DNA from 2 places in the Streptomyces sp. NPDC048441 genome. Region 1 is predicted to be linked to the other one. Evidence: riboswitches for the same ligand, from Rfam matches in the RefSeq annotation. Region 1 holds a riboswitch; the other holds the start of a gene.
What was found. Region 1 has a riboswitch for glycine ahead of gcvT (glycine cleavage system aminomethyltransferase GcvT). Riboswitches for the same ligand answer to the same signal wherever they lie in the genome.
Positions count from the first base shown of each region.

Region 1 (5,704 bases):
TCAGTACTGCGCGGGGTAGCCGTATCCGCCCGCGGGCGCCGGGGCCGCCTGGGCCTCGCGGTCGTAGAACGGCCGGGCGTTCGCGCGCAGCCACATGGCGATCGGGTCGTAACCGTCGGACATCGCGACGGTCGACACCGGCAGTCCTTCGGGGACGGCCGCGATCGACTGCTGCATCATCGTGCGCACCCCGTCCACCGAATGCGGCGACGTGTCGTACACATCGAGGCCGATGGCCAGATACGGCGCGCCGAGCGCGGGCTGCACCCAGGCGCGGCGCAGCGAGCGGATCGCGGGGGTGCGGTGGGCGTTCTGCGTGAGCAGGGCGTAGAACTGCGGGATCTCGATGGCCGGCTCGGTGAGCCGCAGCGGTCCGGCGGGCACCAGGTCGAGGCCGGACGCGATGCGGCGCAGGTCGAGCCAGGGGATGCCGACGCCGCCGCCCGGCGCGTGCGGGTTGAGCCAGAGGCCGTAGTGGTCGGGGTAGAGGGTGCGGGAGATGTCCTGCCCGCTGACCACCTCGTACGAGCGGTTCCAGCCACTGGCGGAGAGCTCCTGGGCGGAGGTCACGCACGGCGCGTACCCGAGGCCCTCGACCTCCATGTTCCCGTACTGGGCGTCGGGGGATCCGGCCTGGCCGTGCCAGAGCAGCATCCAGAGCTGGTCGGCGGCGAGCGCCCGCAGGAGCGCCTCGTAGGCGTCGTAGCGCCCCGGCGTCACCTGGCGCAGCATGTGCTCGACCTGCCCGGCCGCAGCCGTGCCCGACGCACTCACCCTTAACCGCCCCTTCGCGATGACCCGCTGACCCGATCGCCTGATGGCCCCGGGTCATGAAACCAGCTTAAGCGGCGATCCTGACACCGACTTGACGTACGGCGCCCTCACCCGCGTACCTACACATGTCCGTGCTCTCGCCCGGGGCTCTGCCCGAAGAAGGGCCGCACCCGCTCCCGCATCCAGTCCCCCACCGGGTCCTGGGCCACATCGAGCAGTACGAGGTTCACCGGCCACGGCACCGGAGCGTGCCCGAGCGCCCTGCCCACGGCCTCCATCGGCAGGTCGCGCGCGTTGCCCTCCCAGGAGGCCAGTTCGATGCCGACGAACAGCGTGGGGTCCTCGCCCTCGACGCTGGCCAGGCAGCGGCGGGCGCTCAGGACGACCCCGATGGCCTCGAACTCACGGGCGGCGGCGGACAGGAAGTCCACCGGGTCGTGCTGCCAGTCCGGCTCGAAGAGGCGTACGCGACCGCCGCTCGCGGGGCCGTCGAGCGGGGTGCGCCCGCCCCGGCAGAGCTCGGCGACCGCGGGCGGCGGCAGCGGGACACCGACCGTGCCGTCCGGGTTGACCGCGATGCCCAGCTGCGGGGGAAGGCCCCGCGCGAACTCCACCGCGGGGGCCACGGTGCAGCCCATCCGGCCGCCCGTGGCCTGTTGGAACTGCTGCTCGGAGCTGAAGACCGGGACGTACGCCTGGCCTTCGATCTCCAGCGTGGGCAGGTCGAGGGTGCCGCTGTCCGGCGCCCCTCCGTTCGGCAGCGGGATCCAGAGGTGGCTGCGGCCGAGCACCTCCACGATGCGGGCCCCCGCGGAGACCTGCGGCCCGCCGGGCGCGCCGAGGGATGCCGCGAGCACCTCTTCGAGTTCATTGCCCGGCCATCCCCCGTACGGATGGGCGTGCGCCTGCGCCGGAATGTCCATCTCTCTAACCCCTGCTAACCCCTGCTCGGTCCCGCTCTGCCTGCGGCACGACCCTAACGTGACGGACGGCTCAACCACCGAAGCCGATCCCCCGCAGCACCCCTGCCGCCGTCCGGTCGATGAGCACCGCCGAGCCGCAGCCGCGCGGCAGATCGCCCCGCTCGGCGGCGCCGACGAGGCGGCCGACCGTCCTGCGGTGGCGCGCGAAGGCGTACCGCGACACGCCACGGCCGCGCGCGAGCTGCCCCTCTATGGCGGTGTCCGGCTCCACGTCGAGCAGCAGCAGATGCAGCGTCGTGCCGCGCCGCGCGGCCTCCCGGGCCAGCCAGCGGCGCACCCACGCCTGGGTGCCGCAGTCGTGCACCACGACGCCGTCGCCGGAGCGCAGGGCGCGGCGCAGGCCCGCGTAGTGCGCGAGGCGCACCAGGGGGCGGTAGACCGCGTACGGCAGCAGGCGCGGCATACGCAGTGCCCAGCGGTCGCGGGTGTCCTGCGAGTCGATGCGCGGGCCCGCGACGGCTCTGCGCATCAGCGTGGACTTGCCGCTGCCCGGCAGACCGGAGACGACGATCAGGTCGCCGGCGCCGAACGTCAGCCGGTGCGGGCTGTGACCCGTCCGCTGCCGCAGGTCCCGGACGACGGCCGCGGGCAGGGGGCCGCAGCTCTCCCTGGTGGGGGCGGTGGCCTGTTTGGGCAGGGCCACCCCCGTGTTGGTCGCGTAGAAACTCGTCCTGCGCACCGTGATCGGCCTCCCCATAGCGGTCACGTATCTGCTTCCCGCAGCTTCCCCGGCAAGTGTAAAGAGAAGGTAATGCGGCACAACAGCGCCGGGCCCGGGGTTTCCCCGGAACAGCACAGCGGGCCTTGCACTGCCCTGTGACGCGGGCGCGTGCAATGATGGGCGCGCAAACTCCATACAGGCCGCTTGAATCCGCGCGGGAGAGTTCCCGGTAGCCGTCGTACGACGCACCGGGGCGCCGAAGGAGCAAGTCCCTCCCTTGAATCTCTCAGGCCCCGTACCGCGCGGGCGAGGCACATCTGAAAAGCGGGCCGCCCCGGCGGCTCCACCCAAGGTGCAAGTCACGACCCCCTGATACAGACGTACTGATACAGACGGGTCGTGATGAACCTCTCAGGTTCCGATGACAGATGGGGAGGATCGACCTCGCCCGTCATGCCCTGGGAGTTCCACATATGAGTACCGCCCCCCGTCTGACAGCTCTCGATGCCGTGCATCGATCGCTCGGCGCGACCATGACCGACTTCGCGGGCTGGGACATGCCGCTCCGCTACGCCAGCGAGCGCGACGAGCACATCGCCGTCCGCACCAAGGCCGGTCTCTTCGACCTCTCCCACATGGGCGAGATCACGGTCAGCGGCCCGGCGGCCGTGGACTTCCTGAACTTCTCGCTGGTCGGCAACATCGGCTCCGTCGGTGTCGGCCGCGCCCGCTACACGATGATCTGTGCCGAGGACGGCGGGATCCTGGACGACCTGATCGTCTACCGGCTCGGCGAGCCCGAAGCCCCCGAATACATGGTCGTCGCCAACGCCTCGAACGCGCAGGTCGTCCTCGACGCGCTCACCGCCCGCGCCGACGGCTTCGACGTGGAGGTCCGCGACGACCGCGACGCGTACGCGCTGCTCGCCGTCCAGGGTCCCGAGTCCCCCGGCATCCTGAAGTCGGTCACGGACGCGGACCTGGACGGCCTGAAGTACTACGCGGGCCTGCCCGGCACTGTCGCGGGCGTGTCCGCGCTGATCGCCCGCACCGGCTACACCGGCGAGGACGGCTTCGAGCTCTTCGTCGCGCCCGGCGACGCCGAGAAGCTCTGGAACGCGCTCATGGAGGCCGGCGAGTCCGTCGGCCTCGTCCCCGCCGGGCTCTCCTGCCGCGACACGCTCCGTCTCGAGGCGGGTATGCCGCTGTACGGGCACGAGCTGACCGCGGAGCTGACGCCGTTCGACGCGGGTCTCGGCCGGGTCGTGAAGTTCGAGAAGACCTCGCAGTCCGACACCTTCGTGGGGCGCGCGGCGCTCGCGGCCGCCGCCGAGCGCGCCGAGACCGCTCCCCCGCGCAAGCTGGTGGGCCTGATCGCCGAAGGCCGCCGCGTCCCGCGCGCGGGCTTCTCCGTGGTCGCCGACGGCAAGGTCATCGGCGAGGTCACATCCGGCGCCCCGTCCCCGACGCTCGGCAAGCCGATCGCGATCGCATACGTCGACGTGGAGCACGCGCCCCCCGGCACCGAGGGCGTCGGCGTCGACATCCGCGGCACGCACGAGCCGTACGAGGTCGTGGCTCTGCCGTTCTACAAGCGCCAGAAGTGACACTTCTAGCGCTGTAGCGACTCCCGCTGGTGACGCTTCCGCCCCCGTGGTACCCCGGAAGTGACCCCACGCACATCTTTCCCGTTCCGCAGCACCCACCCGCGTACAGGAGAATTCAGGTCATGAGCAACCCCCAGCAGCTGCGTTACAGCAAGGAGCACGAGTGGCTCTCGGCCACCGAGGACGGTGTGGCGACGATCGGCATCACGGAGTTCGCGGCCAACGCGCTCGGTGACGTCGTCTACGCCCAGCTCCCTGAGGTCGGCGAGACCGTGACCGCGGGCGAGACCTGCGGCGAGCTCGAGTCGACGAAGTCCGTCAGCGACCTGTACTCCCCCGTGACCGGTGAGGTCACCGAGGCGAACCAGGACGTCGCGGACGACCCGTCGCTGGTGAACTCCGCCCCCTTCGAGGGCGGCTGGCTGTTCAAGGTACGGATCTCGGAGGAGCCGAAGGACCTGCTCTCCGCGGCCGAATACACCGAGCTCGCAGGCAACTAAGAGCCTTCCGGCAACTAAAGACCCTTAGGGACCACCTGATGTCGCTTCTCAACACCCCTCTCCACGAGCTGGACCCGGACGTCGCCGCCGCCGTCGACGCCGAGCTCCACCGTCAGCAGTCCACCCTGGAAATGATCGCCTCGGAGAACTTCGCTCCGGTCGCCGTCATGGAGGCCCAGGGCACGGTCCTCACCAACAAGTACGCCGAGGGCTACCCCGGCCGCCGCTACTACGGCGGCTGTGAGCACGTCGACGTCACCGAGCAGATCGCCATCGACCGGGTCAAGGACCTGTTCGGCGCCGAGTACGCCAACGTCCAGCCGCACTCCGGCGCCTCCGCCAACCAGGCCGCCCTCTTCGCGATCGCCAAGCCCGGCGACACGATCCTCGGCCTGGACCTGGCGCACGGCGGCCACCTCACCCACGGGATGCGCCTGAACTTCTCCGGCAAGCAGTTCAACGTGGTCGCGTACCACGTCGACGAGGCCGGTCTTGTCGACATGGCCGAGGTCGAGCGCCTGGCCAAGGAGAACAGCCCGAAGGTGATCATCGCGGGCTGGTCCGCCTACCCGCGCCAGCTGGACTTCGCGGAGTTCCGCCGGATCGCCGACGAGGTCGGCGCGTACCTGTGGGTCGACATGGCGCACTTCGCCGGTCTCGTCGCCGCGGGTCTCCACCCGAACCCGGTGCCGTACGCGGACGTGGTCACCTCCACCACGCACAAGACGCTCGGCGGCCCGCGCGGCGGCATCATCCTGGCCCGCAGCAAGGAGTTCGCGAAGAAGCTGAACTCCGCGGTCTTCCCCGGCTTCCAGGGCGGCCCGCTGGAGCACGTGATCGCGGCGAAGGCCGTCTCCTTCAAGGTAGCGGCGACGGACGACTTCAAGGAGCGCCAGCAGCGCACCCTGGACGGCGCCCGCATCCTGGCCGAGCGCCTGGTGCAGGACGACGCGAAGGCCGTCGGCGTCGACGTCCTGTCCGGCGGCACGGACGTGCACCTGGTCCTGGTGGACCTGCGCAACTCCGAGCTCGACGGCCAGCAGGCCGAGGACCGCCTCCACGAGGTCGGCATCACGGTCAACCGCAACGCGATCCCGAACGACCCGCGTCCCCCGATGGTGACCTCGGGCCTGCGGATCGGTACGCCCGCGCTGGCGACCCGTGGCTTCCAGGACGACG
Region 1 covers NZ_JBICXM010000020.1:102,731-108,434, forward strand. Annotated here, with positions in the region: gene ACGFSB_RS35070 (enhanced serine sensitivity protein SseB C-terminal domain-containing protein) at 1-774, opposite strand; gene ACGFSB_RS35075 (enhanced serine sensitivity protein SseB) at 894-1,697, opposite strand; gene ACGFSB_RS35080 (AAA family ATPase) at 1,768-2,454, opposite strand; glycine riboswitch at 2,624-2,729, shown strand; gene gcvT (glycine cleavage system aminomethyltransferase GcvT) at 2,892-4,025, shown strand; gene gcvH (glycine cleavage system protein GcvH) at 4,148-4,525, shown strand; gene glyA (serine hydroxymethyltransferase) at 4,564-5,704, shown strand, end outside.

Region 2 (5,704 bases), on a different contig from region 1:
TGTCGCTGACGACGCGGCGTCGGCGCGGGTGGTCGGTGAGCGGCTGCGGGTCGACATCAAGACGGTGACCGGGCTTACGGGTTCGGTGGGGCTTGCCGCTTCCAAGATGCTGGCGAAGATCGCCTCGGAGGAGGCCAAGCCGGATGGTCTGCGGCTGATAGTGCCGGGAACCGAGCGGGACCTGCTCGGGCCGATGTCGGTGCGGACACTCCCCGGTGTCGGGCCCGCCACCGGGGACCATCTGCGGCGGGGCGGCATCACGACAGTGGAGGAGATCGCCGGGGCGGGCGAGGACGAGCTCGTACGGCTCGTGGGGAAGTCGCACGGGAGCGCGCTGTACGCGATGGCGCTCGCACGGGACGAGCGGCCTGTGGTGGCCGAGCGGGACACCAAGTCGGTCAGCGTCGAGGACACATACGACGTGGACATTCATGACCGGGTACGGGTCAGGGGCGAGGTGGCGCGGCTCGCCGACCGGTGTGTGGAGCGGCTGCGGGCGGCGGGGCACTCGGGGCGGACCATCGTGCTCAAGGTGCGGCGGTTCGACTTCTCGACGCTGACACGGTCCGAGACGCTCCGTGGGCCCACCGACGACGCCGGGGTGGTGCGGGAGGCTGCCGCGCGGCTCCTCGAGTCCGTGGACACCACGGGAGGGGTGCGGCTCCTGGGGGTGGGTGTCACGGGGCTTGCCGACTACACGCAGGAGGATCTCTTCGCGCAGGCGCGGGCTCTGGCCGAGGGCTCTGAGCAGGGGGAGGGCGAGGCTGTGGGGGAGGCGGCCCAGGAGACTGCGCAGGCGGTGGAGGAGTCGTCCGTCGATGAGGTGCCGCTTGCCGCGCGGCGGTGGGTCGCGGGGCACGATGTGCGCCATGCCGCCTACGGGCACGGTTGGGTGCAGGGGAGTGGGCTAGGGCGGGTGACGGTGCGGTTCGAGACGCCTGTGTCGCCTCCCGGGCGGGTGCGGACCTTCCGGGTGGACGACGCCGAGCTTGTTCCCGCGGAGCCGTTGCCGCTGGTGGAGCCCACGGAGGAGGGTCTTGCGGGCCCTGGTGCGGAGAGTGCGGAGCGGTGTCCGTCGGGTTAGCGGTGCCTCCTTGGGAGCCCCTTTGGGACGGTGGCGCCCGGCGGTGTGGGGTCAGGTGTCTTCCTGGCCCGCGATCTTGCCGAAGTCCTGGTCCGGGGGCGTGGTGGGTTGTGGGGGTGTGATGTCGAGGCCGTAGTGGTGGTAGAGCTGGAGTTCCTGTTCGGGGGAGAGGTGGCGGCCCACGCCGAAGTCGGGGGCGTCCTTGATCAGGGCGCGCTCGAAGGGGATGCGCAGGGTGCCCTCGCTCGTGAGCTCGCTGGGCTCCAGGGGGACGAACGCGTCCCGGCTGAACAGGCCCGTGCGTATGGCCGCCCACTCCGGGGTGCCGGTGGCGTCGTCGAGATACACCTCGTCGATCGTGCCGATCCTGGCCCCGTCCCGGTCGAACGCCTTGCGGCCGATCAAGTTGCGCGGATCGATGTCGGTCTGCACGGTGCCCTCCAACTGGTCGCGGCTTGTCGAAGTGAGGCGTAACTCATCGAAGTGAGGCGTAACTCATCATTATTCGTTCGTATTCACTACGAAAGAGCACATCGGGGCAAGCGGCCACTCGAGGGATCGGGCGCGGTCCTCGCTGGTAGGCTGGCACATGGCTGCTGACCCCGTGCGGGAGAGCTCTCCGGTGGTGACATCGGAGGCGCCGAAGGAGCAACTCCTCCCCGGAATCTCTCAGGCCCCTGTACCGCACGGACGAGGTCACTCTGGAAAGTAGGGCGGGCGTCGGGCGGGCACGTCCGGAACCCATCCTCACCGACGGTGAAAGCCGGGACGGCGCCTCTCGCGGGGCGCGGCCCGGTGAAGCTCTCAGGTTGACATGACAGAGGGGGAGGCCGTCCGGGCACCCGTGCCGTGGTGCCCCTCGCAGGTCGCGTCAGACCAGGAGGCCTCCGCAATGACCGCCACCCCTCGTATTCCGCTCTCCCAGCTCGAGCAGGGCATTCCCTTCGAGCAGCGGCATATCGGTCCCGATGTGGAAGCACGGGCAAAGATGCTCGCGCAGGTGGGATACGGCTCGCTCGACGAGCTGACCGCCGCCGCGGTGCCGGATGTGATCAAGAACGCCGAGGCGCTGAATCTCCCCGGAGCCCGTACCGAGGCCGAGGTCCTCGCCGAGCTGCGCTCCCTCGCGGACCGTAACGAAGTACTTGATTCCATGATCGGGCTCGGCTACTACGGGACCTTCACTCCGCCCGTCATTCTGCGGAACGTCATGGAGAACCCGGCCTGGTACACCGCATACACGCCGTATCAGCCGGAGATTTCACAGGGCCGCCTCGAAGCGCTGCTCAACTTCCAGACCGTCGTCGCCGAGCTGACCGGACTGCCCACCTCCGGTGCCTCGCTGCTCGACGAGGGCACCGCCGCCGCCGAGGCCATGGCGCTTTCGCGGCGCATGGGCAAGGTCAAGAACGGTGTCTTCCTTGTCGATGCCGATGCGCTCCCGCAGACCATCGCCGTCATTCAGACGCGCGCCGAGCCGACCGGTGTCGAGGTCGTCGTCGCCGATCTGAGCGACGGCATCCCGGCCGATGTCGCGGAGCGCGGTGTCGTCGGCGTACTGATCCAGTACCCGGGTGCCTCCGGTGCCGTACGCGACATCAAGCCCCTCATCGAGCAGGCGCACGAGCTCGGTGCCATCGTCTCCGTCGCCGCCGACCTGCTCGCCCTTACGCTGCTCACCTCGCCCGGTGAGCTCGGCGCGGACATCGCGGTCGGGACCACGCAGCGCTTCGGTGTGCCGATGGGCTTCGGCGGGCCGCACGCCGGTTACATGGCGGTGCGTGAGTCGTTCGCGCGCAGCCTGCCGGGGCGGCTCGTGGGCGTCTCCGTCGACGCCGACGGCAACAAGGCCTACCGGCTCGCGCTGCAGACCCGTGAGCAGCACATCCGCCGCGAGAAGGCCACCAGCAACATCTGTACGGCTCAGGTGCTGCTCGCCGTCATGGCCGGAATGTACGCCGTCTACCACGGCCCGGAGGGGCTCAAGTCCATTGCGCGGCGCACCCATCGCTACGCCACGCTGCTCGCCGCGGGCCTCACCGCCGGTGGCGTCGAGGTCGTGCACGGCGCGTACTTCGACACGCTGACCGTGCGGGTGCCCGGCAAGGCCGAGGAGCTGGTCGCCGCCGCCCGCGAGGGTGGCGTCAACATCCACCAGATCGATGCCGACCAGGTGTCCCTCGCCTGCGACGAGACCACCACGCGTACGCAACTGACCGCGATCTGGACCGCGTTCGGGGTCGAGGCCGACGTCGAGGCGCTCGACGTGGAGACCCAGGACACGCTCCCCGGCGGCCTCCTTCGCACCGACGAGTACCTGACGCACCCCGTCTTCCACCAGTACCGCTCCGAGACCGCGATGCTGCGCTACCTGCGCAAGCTGGCCGACCGCGACTACGCGCTCGACCGCGGCATGATCCCGCTGGGCTCCTGCACCATGAAGCTCAACGCCACCACGGAGATGGAGCCGGTCACCTGGCCCGAGTTCGGCCAGCTGCACCCCTTCGCCCCGGCCCAGCAGGCGCAGGGCTATCTGACGCTCATCCGTGAGCTGGAGGAGCGGCTCGCCGAGGTCACCGGGTACGACAAGGTGTCGCTGCAGCCCAATGCCGGTTCGCAGGGTGAACTGGCCGGACTGCTCGCCGTTCGCGGCTACCACCGTGCCAACGGTGACGAGCAGCGCACCGTCTGCCTCATCCCGTCCTCCGCGCACGGCACGAACGCCGCGAGCGCTGTGATGGCCGGCATGAAGGTCGTCGTCGTGAAGACGAGCCACGACGGCGAGATCGACGTCGACGACCTGCGCGCCAAGATCGAGAAGCACCGCGACGAGCTGTCCGTGCTCATGATCACCTACCCGTCCACGCACGGTGTGTTCGAGGAGCACGTCGCCGACATCTGTGCCCAGGTGCACGAGGCGGGCGGCCAGGTGTACGTCGACGGGGCGAATCTCAACGCCCTGGTGGGCCTCGCCCAGCCGGGCAAGTTCGGCGGCGACGTCTCGCACCTGAACCTGCACAAGACCTTCTGCATCCCGCACGGCGGCGGTGGCCCCGGCGTCGGCCCGGTCGGTGTGCGCGAGCACCTCGCTCCGTACCTGCCCAACCACCCGCTGCAGCCCGCCGCGGGTCCCGAGACGGGCGTCGGACCGATCTCCGCCGCGCCGTGGGGCTCCGCCGGAATCCTGCCGATCTCCTGGGCGTACGTACGCCTCATGGGCGGCGAGGGCCTCAAGCGCGCCACCCAGGTCGCCGTGCTCTCCGCGAACTACATCGCCAAGCGTCTCGAGCCGCACTACCCGGTGCTCTACACCGGCCCCGGCGGTCTCGTCGCGCACGAGTGCATCATCGATCTGCGGCCGCTCAGCAAGGCGACGGGCGTCAGCGTCGACGACATCGCCAAGCGGCTCATCGACTACGGCTTCCACGCGCCGACCATGTCGTTCCCGGTCGCGGGGACGCTGATGATCGAGCCGACGGAGAGCGAGGACCTGGTCGAGATCGACCGGTTCTGCGAGGCGATGATCGCCATACGCGGGGAGATCGAGAAGGTCGGCGGCGGCGAGTGGGCCGCCGACGACAACCCGCTGCGGAACGCGCCGCACACCGCCGCCGCGCTGAGCGGTGAGTGGGACCACGGCTACAGCCGCGAGGAGGCCGTCTTCCCGGCCGGTGTCGTCGTAGCGGACAAGTACTGGCCGCCGGTGCGCCGCATCGATCAGGCGTACGGCGACCGGAATCTGGTCTGCTCCTGCCCGCCACTGGATGCGTACGAGGACTGATACGCGGCCCGGGACATGCGTCGGGGCCGGTCCGGAGGAATGCTCTCCGGGTCGGCCCCTTTGTCCTTGCTGATGCAGTCCGTGCTGATGCGGCGCCGGGTCAAGCGGCCGTCATGATCTCGTCGGTGCCCAGCGGTCGGTGCGGGGCGATGATCTGGCCGTCCGGCAGCAGCTCACCGGTGTCCTCGAAGAGGAGGACGCCGTTGCACAGCAGGCTCCAGCCCTGCTCCGGGTGGCTCGCCATGAGGAGCGCGGCTTCCCGGTCGGCGGAGTCGGCTGTCGGGCACGGTGGTTGGTGCTGGCACATGGAAGGGTTCTTTCGCTGCGTTGTGATGGCTGTGACGTCAGTACTGCGGCTTGATGCGGTGTTCATGGCCGCCCCCCGTTTAGTCGGTCGGTCCCAGTGTTGCCCTACGGGAGTCAATCCGCAGGGATTTAGCGGCAGCGCTCCTTACTGCTTAATGACGTATCACCCGCCCGGACGGTTCAGCTCAACTGGACTGTCTCTTCGGGTGGTTCGGTGTGGTCATACCGGGCTAGTCCGTATGGGCAACCGCATGGGCGCAGGACGGCGCCGAGCCCCGCGGCCGGGACGGCGGCGGGGCTCGGGACGTTCGGCGAGGTCAGGCGGGTGAGCCGAGCAGCGGCGCGGGGGTCATGCGGTGAGTGATGACCTTGAGGAGTTCAGAGGCGCTGTGCGGGCGGTGGGCGGCGATGCCCAGGGGCGCGGGCGCCAGGGGCACGAGGATGTCGGACGGCGCGAGTTGACCGCTCGCGCCGTCCGCCGTGCAGTCGCCGTGCAGCCACAGTGTCAGCATGTAGAGCTCAGGCACGGACAA
Region 2 covers NZ_JBICXM010000022.1:9,228-14,931, forward strand. Annotated here, with positions in the region: gene ACGFSB_RS35875 (DNA polymerase IV) at 1-1,084, shown strand, start outside; gene ACGFSB_RS35880 (PRC-barrel domain-containing protein) at 1,136-1,516, opposite strand; glycine riboswitch at 1,682-1,779, shown strand; gene gcvP (aminomethyl-transferring glycine dehydrogenase) at 1,977-4,865, shown strand; gene ACGFSB_RS35890 (DUF5999 family protein) at 4,966-5,172, opposite strand; gene ACGFSB_RS35895 (hypothetical protein) at 5,489-5,704, opposite strand, start outside.
Region 2: it holds a riboswitch for glycine, as region 1 does, so the genes downstream of both, gcvP (aminomethyl-transferring glycine dehydrogenase) here and gcvT (glycine cleavage system aminomethyltransferase GcvT) in region 1, are expected to answer to the same signal.